3 linked regions of the Prochlorococcus marinus XMU1402 genome follow. The main gene of each other region encodes a partner of the protein of the gene in region 2 in a complex. Links are inferred from orthologs where the notes say so. Each region holds a gene or a part of one and is shown on either strand. Other genes may lie near its edges.

The links.
Region 1: the proteins of nuoH (region 2) and HA141_RS01540 are in contact, whole or in part, in a cryo-EM structure (PDB 6KHJ), measured with the Thermosynechococcus vestitus proteins. The link is inferred for Prochlorococcus marinus XMU1402 from one-to-one orthologs. Residues at the interface, in WP_126985484.1 of Thermosynechococcus vestitus: Gln8, Lys26, Trp29, Leu30, Pro33, Met34, Met37, Leu38, Leu83, Ile84, Phe85, Lys86, Glu87, Asp88, Val89, Leu90, Pro91, Ala92, Thr100, Ala104, Val107, Ile108, Phe111, Leu112, Tyr114, Ile115, Ile125, Ser126, Leu128, Phe133; in WP_126986108.1 of Thermosynechococcus vestitus: Gly6, Tyr7, Glu8, Tyr9, Phe10, Gly12, Phe13, Leu14, Ile16, Cys17, Ser18, Pro21, Ala24, Leu25, Ala27, Ser28, Leu31, Arg32, Pro33, Ser35, Arg40, Leu41, Thr42, Thr43, Tyr44, Glu45, Ile51, Gly53, Ala54, Trp55.
Region 3: the proteins of nuoH (region 2) and HA141_RS01535 are in contact, whole or in part, in a crystal structure (PDB 6Y11), measured with the Thermus thermophilus proteins. The link is inferred for Prochlorococcus marinus XMU1402 from one-to-one orthologs. Residues at the interface, in WP_096411122.1 of Thermus thermophilus: Arg36, Val44, Arg45, Met46, Gly47, Pro48, Asn49, Arg50, Val51, Leu57, Gln58, Ala61, Asp62, Ile64, Lys65, Ile67, Phe68, Lys69, Glu70, Ile72, Val74, Glu223, Ala224, Glu225, His233, Thr234, Glu235, Tyr236, Ser237, Trp241; in WP_096411117.1 of Thermus thermophilus: Arg16, Glu17, Gly18, Leu24, Leu27, Val28, Trp30, Gly31, Arg32, Asn34, Ser35, Trp37, Thr54, Asp55, Ala56, Asp59, Ala61, Arg62, Phe63, Gly64, Glu66, Val67, Phe68, Arg69, Ala70, Ser71, Arg73, Gln74, Ala75, Asp76.

What each region holds. Positions count from the first base shown.
Region 1 is NZ_JAAORD010000001.1:283,888-287,004, forward strand. The notes cover bases 1-2,959. They hold HA141_RS01540 (NAD(P)H-quinone oxidoreductase subunit 3), read right to left. Parts: upstream 1,682-2,959; coding sequence 1,319-1,681; downstream 1-1,318. Other genes in these bases: HA141_RS01525 (gluconeogenesis factor YvcK family protein), read left to right, coding at 1-53; HA141_RS01530 (NAD(P)H-quinone oxidoreductase subunit J), read right to left, coding at 50-580; HA141_RS01535 (NADH dehydrogenase subunit K), read right to left, coding at 580-1,314; HA141_RS01545 (rubredoxin), read left to right, coding at 1,759-2,187; HA141_RS01550 (photosynthesis system II assembly factor Ycf48), read left to right, coding at 2,197-2,959. Outside these bases: more of HA141_RS01550, read left to right, coding at 2,960-3,117. UniProt on the Escherichia coli protein: NDH-1 shuttles electrons from NADH, via FMN and iron-sulfur (Fe-S) centers, to quinones in the respiratory chain. The immediate electron acceptor for the enzyme in this species is believed to be ubiquinone.
Region 2 is NZ_JAAORD010000001.1:155,278-158,286, reverse strand. The notes cover bases 45-2,895. They hold nuoH (NADH-quinone oxidoreductase subunit NuoH), read left to right. Parts: upstream 45-836; coding sequence 837-1,955; downstream 1,956-2,895. Other genes in these bases: HA141_RS00840 (NADH-quinone oxidoreductase subunit J), read left to right, coding at 2,665-2,895; ndhI (NAD(P)H-quinone oxidoreductase subunit I), read left to right, coding at 2,025-2,651; HA141_RS00855 (citrate synthase), read left to right, coding at 45-761. Also shown: more of HA141_RS00855, read left to right, coding at 1-44; more of HA141_RS00840, read left to right, coding at 2,896-3,009. UniProt on the Escherichia coli protein: NDH-1 shuttles electrons from NADH, via FMN and iron-sulfur (Fe-S) centers, to quinones in the respiratory chain. The immediate electron acceptor for the enzyme in this species is believed to be ubiquinone.
Region 3 is NZ_JAAORD010000001.1:283,177-286,268, reverse strand. The notes cover bases 1-2,934. They hold HA141_RS01535 (NADH dehydrogenase subunit K), read left to right. Parts: upstream 1-1,067; coding sequence 1,068-1,802; downstream 1,803-2,934. Other genes in these bases: HA141_RS01525 (gluconeogenesis factor YvcK family protein), read right to left, coding at 2,329-2,934; HA141_RS01530 (NAD(P)H-quinone oxidoreductase subunit J), read left to right, coding at 1,802-2,332; HA141_RS01540 (NAD(P)H-quinone oxidoreductase subunit 3), read left to right, coding at 701-1,063; HA141_RS01545 (rubredoxin), read right to left, coding at 195-623; HA141_RS01550 (photosynthesis system II assembly factor Ycf48), read right to left, coding at 1-185. Also shown: more of HA141_RS01525, read right to left, coding at 2,935-3,092. UniProt on the Escherichia coli protein: NDH-1 shuttles electrons from NADH, via FMN and iron-sulfur (Fe-S) centers, to quinones in the respiratory chain. The immediate electron acceptor for the enzyme in this species is ubiquinone.

The sequences.
Region 1 (3,117 bases), 130 kb from region 2 along the record:
GGCTGGCAAGAGCGGTTATGTTTATGTACCGAAAATTAAAGAAATTAAACTAATAAGCATCTTGAAGTTCATAGAAATCTGGCTGAATATAATCTTTTCTTAATGGCCATCCTCTCCAGTCTTCAGGCATCAAGAGTCTTTTGGGATTAGGGTGATCAGTAAAATTTATTCCATACATGTCATAAGTCTCTCTTTCTTGCCAATCGCTTCCTTTAAAGATTTTATATAAACTAGGGATCGATAAATTAGAGTCTCTTTTCAAAAATACTTTTAATCTAACTTCTTTTATTTTTTCAATCTTTTGTAGATCATCAACAGTTATAAAATGATAGAAACTAACAAGATTTTTACCTGGTCCTTCGTCATAACCACCTTGACATTGGAGATAGTTGAAACCGTAATTTCTTAAGGCAGTTACTGCTTCATATAATTTGTTAGGTTCCACAGAAATGATTTCAATTCCTAAGTGATCATTAGATAAAGATTGATTTGGAATCCCATCTTTAGACAAGGATTGACTTATAAATCCATCTTTTTCTATCGAAGTATCTGAGGATTTGGCTAAACCGTCTTTTTCCATTACTTTTCTTCAGAATTAATAATTTCAGTTTTTTCAGAGTTTTCAGGAAATTCAGTTATTTTTTCTTTTTTGGAGGAAGGAATGGCTTTAGCTGAAGTTTTACTTAGATATTCACCTGTATTTTCTGAGAAAACAAGATTCATTTCATGATCAGATGTTATGTATCTGTGGGTTTGTTCTGATTTTGCACGCTCTAAAATTGATTCATTACCAACTTTTTTTCTTAATTTTATGACTGCATCAAATATTGCTTCTGGCCTTGGGGGACAGCCTGGAAGGTATAAGTCAACAGGTATTAATTTATCAACACCTCTGACCGCGGTGGTAGAGTCTGCGCTAAACATACCTCCTGTAATTGTACAAGCACCCATAGCAATAACATACTTTGGTTCTGGCATCTGCTCATAAAGTCTTACCAAGGCTGGTGCCATTTTCATCGTTACTGTTCCTGCAACTATTAATAAATCTGCTTGCCTTGGCGAGCTTCTAGGTACTAATCCAAATCTATCAAAATCAAATCTTGAACCAATTAAAGCAGCAAATTCTATAAAACAACATGCTGTTCCATATAAGAGGGGCCATAGACTACTTAGTCTAGCCCAGTTGTGAAGATCGTCTAAACTTGTCAATATTATGTTTTCACTTAAATCCGTGGTAACTTGCGGAGCACCAAGTGGATTACAAGTACCCTCTCTGATTTCTCTTATTGTTTTTGGGGATAATTGTGGATTCAATTTTTTAACTCCATTCTAAAGCACCTTTTCTCCATGCGTAAGCCAAAGCGATAACGAGTATTGCAATGAAAATTAATGCCTCAATAAATGCTAACAAGCCTAATCTATTAAAGGCAACAGCCCAAGGATAAAGAAATACTGTTTCAACATCAAATATAACGAAAACTAAGGCGAACATGTAATAACGAATATTAAATTGAATCCATGCTCCTCCTATAGGCTCCATTCCTGATTCATATGTTAGTTTTCTTTCCCCAGTTCTGCCTTTAGGGGCAACTATGAGATTAGTAACTAGAGCCAATATTGGGACAGCAGCCGCAATTAGGAGGAAACCTAAAAAATATTCATAACCTGATAATAAAAACATCTTAAAAAATTAATTTTGAATAAAAGTCGCTTAATTTAGCAAAATCTTTTAAAGTTCTTAAAGAATAATAATAAACCGTGAGTGAAAACATTCAACCAGCCTCTGAGGAAAACAAAATAGTTGAAAACTTTGAGAAAGAAGAACTTTCTAAAAACTCCTCTGGAGCAAATGTTGAACAACCTCTCATTAATTTAGAACAAAATAGATTTGAATGTAGAAGCTGTGGATACATTTATGATCCTTCCGAAGGAAATAAAAAATTAAACATACCCAAAAATACGCCTTTTTCAGAGTTGGATGGGAATACCTTCGCATGCCCCGTCTGCCGGGCTGGCAAAAACTTTTATAAGGATATAGGTCCTAAATCTAAACCTAGTGGTTTTGAAGAGAATTTGGTTTATGGCTTTGGTTTTAATAGTTTACCTCCTGGACAAAAAAATATATTGATTTTTGGAGGGCTGGCCTTTGCTGCTGCTATGTTCCTTTCTTTGTACTCTTTGCATTAATATATATAAATGAAAAAAATTATTACCAGTATTCCCAATCTTCTTTTAACAGTTCTTCTTTGTTTTGTATTAAGCAGTTGTTCATCTACAGGAGTAAAGATGAGTGATAGCAGCCCTTGGAAAACAATTCAATTTGAGGACCAAGCTAATGCTTTAGATATTGATTTTATAGATGATAAAAATGGATTTCTAGTAGGTTCTAACAGACTTATTATGGAATCTAATGATGGTGGAGAAACTTGGGAGAAAAGAAATTTAGACTTACCAAGTGAAGAGAACTTTCGTCTATTAGATATTGACTTCAAAGGTGAAGAGGGATGGCTAATTGGTCAACCTTCCTTGGTTATGCATACAATTGATTCGGGAAAAAATTGGACTCGTTTATCACTAGGTAATAAATTACCCGGTCAACCGTTTTTAATAACAACTGTCAATGTTGGGGTTGCAGAATTGGCTACCACTGCAGGAGCAATTTATGAAACATCAGATAGTGGTGAATCATGGAATGCAAAAGTTGTAGACGCGTCCGGTTCTGGAGGTGTAAGAGATTTAAGAAGAACTAATAAAGGAGATTATGTAAGCGTTAGTAGCCTGGGTAATTTCTTTTCCACTTTGGAAAATGATAGTGATGCATGGATAGCGCATCAAAGAGCAAGTAGCAAAAGGGTTCAAAGTATTGGTTTCAACCCAGAAGGAAGTTTATGGATGCTTTCCAGAGGAGCAGAAATTAGATTTAATGAAGATACTAACGACCTAGAAAATTGGTCAAAGCCTATAATACCTATTCTTAATGGATACAATTACTTAGATTTGGGATGGGATCCAAATGGTGATATATGGGCTGGCGGTGGTAATGGAACTTTAATAGTAAGTAAAGATCAAGGTAAAACTTGGGAAAAAGATCCTATCGCTTCTGAATTACCTACGAAT
Region 2 (3,009 bases):
TAATAGCAAAAATACCAACTATGATAGCTGCTTTTCAACTTATTAGGAAAGGACAAGACCCTATTCAACCTCGAGATGATTTAACTTACTCATCAAATTTTCTTTATATGCTGACTGAGAGAGAACAAGATCCTATAGCTGCAAAAGTTTTTGATAGGTGTTTAATTCTTCATGCCGAACATAGTTTAAACGCAAGTACATTTAGCGCTAGAGTAACCGCAAGCACTCTTACAGATCCGTATGCTGTTATCGCCTCTGCGGTAGGAACCCTAGCTGGTCCACTGCATGGAGGAGCAAATGAAGATGTGATTGCAATGTTAGAAGAGATCAAAACTCCAGAAAATGCTGGGTGTTTTTTAGATAACGCGATAAAAAATAAAACTAAAATCATGGGCTTTGGCCATAGAGAGTATAAAGTCAAAGATCCAAGAGCAATAATTCTTCAAAAACTTGCAGAAGAGCTTTTTATTAGATTTGGAGCAGATAAAATGTATGAAGTTGCTAAAGCATTAGAGGCAGAGGCAATTCCAAGACTTGGACCTAAAGGTATTTTCCCCAACGTGGACTTTTATTCTGGTCTTGTTTATAGAAAACTTGGTATTCCTCGTGATTTATTTACTCCAATTTTTGCCATATCTAGAGTTGCTGGTTGGTTAGCTCATTGGAGAGAGCAACTTGGTGCAAATAGAATTTTTAGACCATCTCAAATCTATACTGGTTCAGCACCAAGAGATTGGATCAACCTAGAAAATAGAGAATAATATTTGCAGCTTTTCATAAAAAACACACATATTGTTTGTGAAGAGTTAATGTATTAAGTAAATAACATAAAAATTTTGGAATACGGATTAGATCTCGAATATAGTTTTAATGAATTCTTAAAAGGTTTTGGCCTTTCTAGTGAAATTGCCCATATAATTTGGATTCCTATACCTATGCTTCTAGTTTTAGTAGCAGCAGTTGTTGGCGTTTTGGTAACAGTTTGGCTTGAAAGAAAGATATCTGCTGCTGCTCAACAAAGAATAGGTCCCGAATATGCTGGTGCCCTTGGCGTCCTACAACCAATTGCAGATGGTCTTAAGTTACTTGTCAAAGAGGATATTATTCCTGCTAAAGCTGATGGAATCCTCTTCACTGCAGGACCTATATTAGTTCTTGTCCCAGTAATACTCTCATGGTTAATTGTCCCTTTTGGACAAAATCTTTTAATAAGTAACGTTGGTATTGGAATTTTTTTATGGATCGCTTTAAGCAGTATCCAGCCAATTGGACTTCTTATGAGCGGATATGCATCAAACAATAAATACTCTTTATTAGGAGGATTAAGAGCAGCAGCTCAATCAATAAGTTACGAAATACCTTTAGCTTTATCTGTACTAGCTATCGTCCTAATGACAAATTCTCTCAGTACTATTGACATTGTTAACCAACAAAGTGGTGCTGGAATACTAAGTTGGAACATTTGGAGACAACCAGTAGGTTTTATAGTTTTTTGGATTTGTGCTCTTGCAGAATGCGAAAGACTTCCATTCGACTTACCTGAAGCTGAAGAAGAATTAGTTGCAGGATATCAAACTGAATATGCTGGGATGAAATTCGCATTGTTCTACCTTGGTAGTTACATCAATTTAATTCTTTCAGCATTATTAGTATCAATACTTTATTTGGGAGGATGGGGGTTTCCTATTCCAGTTGAATTAATAGCTAATTTTTTTAATTTGCCAATTAATGCACCTTTCGTTCAGGTTTTCACTGCATCAATAGGAATTGTAATGACTGTTTTAAAAGCATATCTTTTAGTTTTCATTGCAATATTATTACGCTGGACAACTCCCAGAGTAAGAATAGATCAACTTTTAGATCTAGGATGGAAGTTTCTTCTTCCAATTTCTCTTGCTAATCTTTTGATAACTGCAGGATTAAAACTTGCTTTTCCCCAATTCTTTGGTGGCTAAATTTAAGTAAAAATACTTAAATTTAAAATTATTCCACTAAAATAAAAATAACAAAGCAAATTCTTCAAAATGAACAATTTCCTTCAACAAATAAATAGCTATATCAAGGAAGCATTTAATGCTGGGAAATATTTATACAATGGTATATCGGTAACTTTTGATCATCTTCGAAGAAGACCTGTCACTGTCCAATATCCGTATGAAAAGTTAATACCTTCTGAAAGATATAGAGGAAGGATACATTATGAATTCGATAAATGTATTGCTTGCGAAGTTTGTGTGAGAGTATGTCCCATCAATCTGCCAGTAGTTGATTGGGTAATGAATAAAGAAACCAAAAAAAAGGAACTTCGAAATTATTCAATAGATTTTGGAGTTTGTATATTTTGTGGAAATTGTGTTGAATATTGTCCAACTAATTGTCTATCAATGACTGAAGAATATGAATTAGCTACTTTCGATAGACACAATCTAAATTTCGATAATGTAGCACTTGGTAGACTACCTACAAACGTCACAACAGATCCATCAGTTAAACCTCTTAGAGAACTTGCCTACCTCCCTAAAGGTGTAATGGACCCTCATGAAATCCCAGCCTCAAATACTAGAGCTGGTAAACTACCTGAAGAAGTCTATGATTGGATGAGACCTGAATCCAATGAAAATAAAGATAAAGTTTCTAATCCAACTAATTAACTTACATTAAGTTATGTCCATTGCAATAACAACACAATTTATTTGTTTTACAGTTCTATCTTTAGTTGTCATTATTGGAGCCCTCGGTGTTATATTGCTTGAAAGCATTGTCTACTCAGCCTTCCTTCTTGGAGGGGTTTTCATGAGTGTGGCGGGATTATATCTTCTTTTAAATGCAAGTTTTGTTGCTGCGGCACAGGTTTTAGTTTATGTGGGTGCAGTGAATGTATTAATAATTTTTGCTATTATGCTTGTCAATAAAAAAGAAAATTTAAAGCCTATCAATGACATTAAATCGAGAAGAATCATATCAACATCGATATGTTTAACCCTACTAAGTCTCTTAATAAGGGTTGAC
Region 3 (3,092 bases), 130 kb from region 2 along the record:
ACTAGAAATCCATTTTTATCATCTATAAAATCAATATCTAAAGCATTAGCTTGGTCCTCAAATTGAATTGTTTTCCAAGGGCTGCTATCACTCATCTTTACTCCTGTAGATGAACAACTGCTTAATACAAAACAAAGAAGAACTGTTAAAAGAAGATTGGGAATACTGGTAATAATTTTTTTCATTTATATATATTAATGCAAAGAGTACAAAGAAAGGAACATAGCAGCAGCAAAGGCCAGCCCTCCAAAAATCAATATATTTTTTTGTCCAGGAGGTAAACTATTAAAACCAAAGCCATAAACCAAATTCTCTTCAAAACCACTAGGTTTAGATTTAGGACCTATATCCTTATAAAAGTTTTTGCCAGCCCGGCAGACGGGGCATGCGAAGGTATTCCCATCCAACTCTGAAAAAGGCGTATTTTTGGGTATGTTTAATTTTTTATTTCCTTCGGAAGGATCATAAATGTATCCACAGCTTCTACATTCAAATCTATTTTGTTCTAAATTAATGAGAGGTTGTTCAACATTTGCTCCAGAGGAGTTTTTAGAAAGTTCTTCTTTCTCAAAGTTTTCAACTATTTTGTTTTCCTCAGAGGCTGGTTGAATGTTTTCACTCACGGTTTATTATTATTCTTTAAGAACTTTAAAAGATTTTGCTAAATTAAGCGACTTTTATTCAAAATTAATTTTTTAAGATGTTTTTATTATCAGGTTATGAATATTTTTTAGGTTTCCTCCTAATTGCGGCTGCTGTCCCAATATTGGCTCTAGTTACTAATCTCATAGTTGCCCCTAAAGGCAGAACTGGGGAAAGAAAACTAACATATGAATCAGGAATGGAGCCTATAGGAGGAGCATGGATTCAATTTAATATTCGTTATTACATGTTCGCCTTAGTTTTCGTTATATTTGATGTTGAAACAGTATTTCTTTATCCTTGGGCTGTTGCCTTTAATAGATTAGGCTTGTTAGCATTTATTGAGGCATTAATTTTCATTGCAATACTCGTTATCGCTTTGGCTTACGCATGGAGAAAAGGTGCTTTAGAATGGAGTTAAAAAATTGAATCCACAATTATCCCCAAAAACAATAAGAGAAATCAGAGAGGGTACTTGTAATCCACTTGGTGCTCCGCAAGTTACCACGGATTTAAGTGAAAACATAATATTGACAAGTTTAGACGATCTTCACAACTGGGCTAGACTAAGTAGTCTATGGCCCCTCTTATATGGAACAGCATGTTGTTTTATAGAATTTGCTGCTTTAATTGGTTCAAGATTTGATTTTGATAGATTTGGATTAGTACCTAGAAGCTCGCCAAGGCAAGCAGATTTATTAATAGTTGCAGGAACAGTAACGATGAAAATGGCACCAGCCTTGGTAAGACTTTATGAGCAGATGCCAGAACCAAAGTATGTTATTGCTATGGGTGCTTGTACAATTACAGGAGGTATGTTTAGCGCAGACTCTACCACCGCGGTCAGAGGTGTTGATAAATTAATACCTGTTGACTTATACCTTCCAGGCTGTCCCCCAAGGCCAGAAGCAATATTTGATGCAGTCATAAAATTAAGAAAAAAAGTTGGTAATGAATCAATTTTAGAGCGTGCAAAATCAGAACAAACCCACAGATACATAACATCTGATCATGAAATGAATCTTGTTTTCTCAGAAAATACAGGTGAATATCTAAGTAAAACTTCAGCTAAAGCCATTCCTTCCTCCAAAAAAGAAAAAATAACTGAATTTCCTGAAAACTCTGAAAAAACTGAAATTATTAATTCTGAAGAAAAGTAATGGAAAAAGACGGTTTAGCCAAATCCTCAGATACTTCGATAGAAAAAGATGGATTTATAAGTCAATCCTTGTCTAAAGATGGGATTCCAAATCAATCTTTATCTAATGATCACTTAGGAATTGAAATCATTTCTGTGGAACCTAACAAATTATATGAAGCAGTAACTGCCTTAAGAAATTACGGTTTCAACTATCTCCAATGTCAAGGTGGTTATGACGAAGGACCAGGTAAAAATCTTGTTAGTTTCTATCATTTTATAACTGTTGATGATCTACAAAAGATTGAAAAAATAAAAGAAGTTAGATTAAAAGTATTTTTGAAAAGAGACTCTAATTTATCGATCCCTAGTTTATATAAAATCTTTAAAGGAAGCGATTGGCAAGAAAGAGAGACTTATGACATGTATGGAATAAATTTTACTGATCACCCTAATCCCAAAAGACTCTTGATGCCTGAAGACTGGAGAGGATGGCCATTAAGAAAAGATTATATTCAGCCAGATTTCTATGAACTTCAAGATGCTTATTAGTTTAATTTCTTTAATTTTCGGTACATAAACATAACCGCTCTTGCCAGCCTTCTAGGGTCATGCCTCAGAGTTGGGGTTATCCTTTTTGAGTACAATGGTGCCTGCAAAACATAATAGCCTTCAGATAATAATTTTTCTTTATTACATTTGACTGGTTCTGCACCTCTACTCTCGTAGTAATCCACTAGTGGAGACTTTTCAAAATGAATCTGAGATAAGATTGCGTTAAAAATTCGAGTATTAACTCCAAAGTTTGATAATTGTTTTTCTATTGATTTAATATGTTTATAAACATCAAGTCCATCTGTTTCACCAGGCTGAGTCATCAAATTACTAATGTAAATTTTAGGAGCATTACTTTGCAATAAAGCATCTACTATTTCTGGCACTAATAAGTTTGGCAATAAAGAAGTATATAAACTACCAGGGCCAAGAACAATTAAGTCGGCTTCTTTTATAGATTCGAGAGCACTTGGCAGTGCAGAAGGATTTTCAGGTAAGTAACCAATCCTTGAAATTGCTTTTTGAGATTTACTGATATTACTTTCTCCAAAAATTTTTTTACCATCCTCTAATTCAGCCCATAAAATAACATCAATATTCGTTGAAGGTAGAACTTGACCTTGAACCGCTAAAACCTTACTGGATGCTTGTACTGCTTTTTCTAAACTTCCTGTAATGGTTGTTAAAGCTGATAAGAATAAATTTCCAAAACTATGTCCCTCTAAATCACTTCCACCTGAAAATCTATATTGAAATA